Regions from separate parts of the Hydrogenophaga sp. 70-12 genome, predicted to be linked through region 1. Evidence: predicted binding sites of a transcription regulator. Region 1 holds the regulator's gene; the other holds the start of a gene.
The links. The regulator FNR, encoded in region 1, switches genes on or off when oxygen is low (the NO sensors DNR and NnrR bind a similar motif). The targets are predictions, from matches to a motif close to TTGATNNNNATCAA.

Region 1 (2,386 bases):
TCCGGCCGCAGGGCCTGCAGCTGCGCCAGCGTGCGCCGGAAGGACTCGGGCGTCTGCAGCGGCAGACCGTAGATCAGGTCCACGTTGACCGACTCGAAGCCGATCTGCCGCGCCGCGTCGACCAGCGCGAACACCTGCTCGGCCGGCTGCACGCGGTGCACGGCCTTCTGTACGGCGGGATCGAAGTCCTGCACACCGAAGCTCAGGCGGTTGAAGCCCAGGCGGTGCAGCGCGCGCAGGCGTTCGGCGCTCACGGTGCGCGGGTCCACCTCGATGGAGTACTCGCCGCCCGGCGCGAGCGCGAAGTGGCGCCGCAGCATGGCCATCAGGTCTTCCAGCTCGGCATCGCTCAGGAAGGTGGGCGTGCCGCCCCCCAGGTGCAGCTGGGACACCGACTGGCCCGCGCCCAGGTGCTCGATCTGCAGGTCCAGCTCGCGCGAGAGGTGGCGCAGGTACTCGGCGCCGCGCGAATGGTGTTTTGTAATAACTTTGTTGCAAGCGCAGTAGTAGCACACCGATTCGCAGAACGGGATGTGCACATACAGCGACAGGGGCAGCGCCATCGACCCGGCCCGCCGCTGTCCCAGCGCCAGACGGTAGTCCTGCTCGGTGAAGGCCTCCACGAAGCGGTCGGCCGTGGGATAGGAGGTATAGCGCGGCCCCGGAACGTCGAAGCGACGCAGCAGTTCATCGGGGATCACATGGCTCACGGCGGGTCCTTCTGGCATGGCCCCACTGTGCCGGCTGGCGGGCCCAGACGCCTTGATCCTGGTCAAGCGGCTCTGTGATCCCGAACCCAAAGGGGTATGCTCGCTCCCTGTCATGCACTCAGGAACGACGCACATGGACGCGCAACGCATCAAAGTGGCGTGCTCAAGCTGCAACCTTCGCGAACTCTGCCTGCCCATGGGCCTGAGCGCAGAGGAAATGGGCCAGCTCGACACACTGATTTCCTCCCGCAAGCGCGTCAAGCGCGGCGAAGCCCTGTTCTCCGTCGGCGATCGCTTCACCTCGCTCTACGCCGTGCGCTCGGGCTTCTTCAAGACCTGCGTGACCACCGCCGACGGGCGCGACCAGGTCACGGGTTTCCAGATGGCGGGCGAGATCATCGGCCTGGACGGCATCGTGAGCGACCACCATGCCTGCGACGCGGTGGCGCTGGAAGACGCCGAGGTCTGCGTGATGCCCTTCAACCAGGTCGAAGAGCTGTCGCGCCAGTTCACCCCGCTGCAACACCACGTGCACCGCATCATGAGCCGCGAGATCGTGCGCGACCACAGCGTGATGCTGCTGCTGGGCAGCATGCGCGCCGAGGAGCGGCTGGCGGCCTTCCTGCTCAACCTGGTGCAGCGCCTGCAGGCGCGTGGCTTCTCGCCGTCCGAGTTCAACCTGCGCATGACGCGCGAGGAGATCGGCAGCTACCTGGGCATGAAGTTGGAGACGGTGAGCCGCACCTTCTCCAAGTTCGTCGACGACGGCATCATCGACGTCAAGCAGCGCTACGTGCACATCAAGGACACCGAGGCGCTGCGGCGCATCGTCAATCCGCAGACCTGCTCCTGAGCGCTTCCTGCGGCGGCAAGGCCAGCCACAGGCTCAGGCTGCAGGCGACGGCCGTCACCGCCCAGAACACGAAGAAGGCCACCGTGTAGACGGCGGGGCGCGACCAGTCGAGCGCGACGCCCTGCCAGTGCAACTCGCCCGGGTCCACCACCGCGAACACCAGCATCTCCAACACGCCGGCCATCAGGAATGACGGCCAGCCCACCCACATCCAGCGGCGGCCCATGTCAGTGGCCACCCTCGCGGACCACGGGCGAGGCCGCGTGGTTGCGCGCCTGGTGCGCGGGCTGCAGGCCGATCAGCGCCTCGTCGCGCTGCGGGCCCTGCAGGCGGCGTGCCTGCTCCAGTGTGGCCTGGTAGGCGGCCTTGTCGAGCACCGGGTCGGCGCCCTCGATGGCGATGACGGCGGTGCCGATGGCCGCCACCACCACCACCAGCGGCCCGCCCACCACCAGCCACATGGGGCCCACGCGCCACCAGGGCTCGGGCGCGTCGGTGCTCATCGGATCGGGGTTCATGGGGTCTCCTGCGAAAGCGTCATCGGGGAACGAGGAAGGTGCTCTTCTCACGCACCCGCACGCGCTCGTCCTGGGCGGCGCGCACTTCGAACTGGATGGGGTGCGAGCCGCTCGCGGCCACGCCGGGCGGCACCTGGACCCGCGCGGCGACGGCGCGCACCTCGGCGGGCGCCACCTCCACACGATCGCCAGACGCCAGGGCGATGCCCGGCAGGCCCTCCACGCGCAGTTCGTAGGTCTGCGCCACCTCGGTGGCATTCATGATCTGCAGCCGGTAGACGTTCTCGACGCGGCCTTGCTCCACC
Region 2 (2,386 bases), on a different contig from region 1:
ACTGGTGGTGGTCTCGCGTGACCTGAGCACGGCCCATTATGCGACCGGCATCGCGAACACCCTGCAACAGGCCCTGGACGACTGGAACTTCATCAGCCCCCAGCTGCAGGACCTGTACGTGACCCTGAACCAGGGCAAGGCGCGCCACGCCTTTCCCTTCGACCCGGCCATGTGCATGGCGCCGCTGCCGCGCGCCTACCAGTGGGCCGACGGCTCGGCTTACCTGAACCACGTGGAGCTGGTGCGCGCCGCGCGCAACTCCGTGGTGCCGGCCAGCTTCTACGAAGACCCGCTGATGTACCAGGGCGGCAGCGACGACTTCATCGGCCCGATGGACGACGTGGTGGTGCCCAGCGAGGACTACGGCATCGACTTCGAGGCCGAGATCACCGTCATCACCGGCGACGTGCCCATGTGCGCGACGCCCGAGCAGGCGCTCGAGGGCATCCGCCTGGTGATGCTGGCCAACGACGTGTCATTGCGCAACCTGATTCCCGCCGAACTGGCCAAGGGCTTCGGCTTCTTCCAGAGCAAGCCCGCCACCGCCTTCAGCCCCGTGGCCGTGACGCCCGACGAGCTGGGCGACGCCTGGCAGGGCGGGCGCCTGCACCTCACGCTGCAGAGCACCTGGAACGGCCGCAAGGTCGGCATGTGCGAGGCCGGCCCCGAGATGACCTTCCACTTCGGCCAGCTCATCGCCCACATCGGCAAGACGCGCAACGTGCGCGCGGGCTCCATCGTGGGCAGCGGCACGGTGAGCAACAAGGGCGTGGAAGTCGATGGCCGCAAGGACTGGCCCAAGGGCTACAGCTGCATCGCCGAGAAGCGCGCGATCGAGACCATCCTCGACGGCAAGCCCTCCACCGCCTTCATGAAGTACGGCGACACCATCCGCATCGAGATGAAGGGCAAGGACGGCCAGTCCATCTTCGGCGCGATCGACCAGAAGATCGCGCCGCTGACCAAGGCCTGAACCCGGCCCCGGGGCGCGGACCGCGCCCGATCAGCGCTCGGCCCGCGCCTGGCAGTCCAGGCAGCGGTCGGCCGTGGGCTGCGCGTGCAGGCGCGCGGCGGGTATCTGCGCGCCGCAGTCCACGCACAGGCCATAGCTGCCGTCGGCGATGCGCGCGAGCGCGGCGTCGATGGCGGCCAGTTCGCCCGCTTCACGCTCGCCCAGCTCCGAGCCGAGGTCGAAGGCCGGGTCCGCGACGGCGTCGTTGTCGTCGGCCGCCCGGGCGCGCTTGTCGGCCGCCACCTCGGCGCGGCTGCGGACACCGCCCCGCTGGGCGTACAGGCGCTCCAGCAGCGCCTGGCGCGCGGCACGCAACTGGATCTCGAAGGTATCGGAAATGAACGTGCTCATGGGGGCCTCCTGCGTGGCCGCCATCTTGGGCCCGGCCGGCGCCGTGGCGCTTGATGCAGGTCAAGCACAATCGATCGGTCCAAGAGCAAACGACCATCAGGAGACCACCATGAGCTCGACCATCGACTACAGCCGCTACCAGACCCTGGAGATCAGCCGCCGTGGCCCGCTGGTGAACGGCACGCCCAGCGTGCTCGACATCCGCATGCGCGCCGATGGCCCCGGCGGCAACGGCAAGCTGCCCACCGCCGGCCACGAAGGCCACTGGGAGCTGAGCGAGATCTGGCGCGACGTGGGCCGCGACGACAGCGTGCGCGCCGCCGTGCTGCGCGGCAGCGGCATGGGCTTTTCCGGTGGCGGCGACCTGGCCCTGGTGCAGGACATGGCCACCGACTTCGAGGTGCGCTCGCGCGTCTGGAAGGAAGCGCGCGACCTGGTCTACAACGTCATCAACTGCGACAAGCCCATCGTCAGCGCCATGCACGGCCCGGCCGTGGGCGCGGGCCTGGTGGCCGGCCTGCTGGCCGACATCTCCATCGCCGCGCGCAGCGCCAAGATCGTCGACGGCCACACGCGCCTGGGCGTGGCGGCGGGCGACCACGCGGCCATCGTCTGGCCGCTGCTGTGCGGCATGGCCAAGGCCAAGTACTACCTCATGCTGTGTGACGCCGTGAGCGGCGAAGAGGCCGAGCGCATCGGCCTGGTCTCGCTGGTGGTGGACGACGACCAGCTGCTCGACAAGGCCTACGAGGTGGCCGACCGCCTGGCCGGCGGCAGCGCCAGCGCGATCCGCTGGACCAAGTACTCGCTCAACAACTGGCTGCGCCAGGCGGGCCCGAGTTTCGACACCTCGCTCGCGCTGGAATTCATGGGTTTTGCCGGGCCCGACGTGCGCGAAGGTGTGGCATCCTTGCGCGAGCGCCGCGCGCCGCGCTACGGCGTCGACGGCTGATCCCCGGTCCTTCCATCGAGGAGTTCGCCATGAGCGATGCGTCCGCCAGCGGCTTCGGCAAGTTCGTGCCG

Region 2: a site for FNR is predicted at 1,414-1,427, ahead of BGO22_RS08135 (TraR/DksA family transcriptional regulator). Genes of this name have one in related genera too.

The regions. Positions count from the first base shown of each region.
Region 1 covers NZ_MKSS01000023.1:1,448-3,833, forward strand. The annotation lists gene hemN (oxygen-independent coproporphyrinogen III oxidase) at 1-728, opposite strand, end outside; gene fnr (fumarate/nitrate reduction transcriptional regulator Fnr) at 844-1,563, shown strand; gene BGO22_RS01720 (hypothetical protein) at 1,541-1,789, opposite strand; gene BGO22_RS01725 (hypothetical protein) at 1,791-2,081, opposite strand; partial or broken gene BGO22_RS01730 (FixG Ig-like domain-containing protein) at 2,101-2,386, opposite strand, start outside.
Region 2 covers NZ_MKSS01000133.1:4,142-6,527, forward strand. The annotation lists gene BGO22_RS08130 (fumarylacetoacetate hydrolase family protein) at 1-973, shown strand, start outside; gene BGO22_RS08135 (TraR/DksA family transcriptional regulator) at 1,004-1,363, opposite strand; gene BGO22_RS08140 (enoyl-CoA hydratase/isomerase family protein) at 1,473-2,315, shown strand; gene BGO22_RS08145 (PhaM family polyhydroxyalkanoate granule multifunctional regulatory protein) at 2,345-2,386, shown strand, end outside.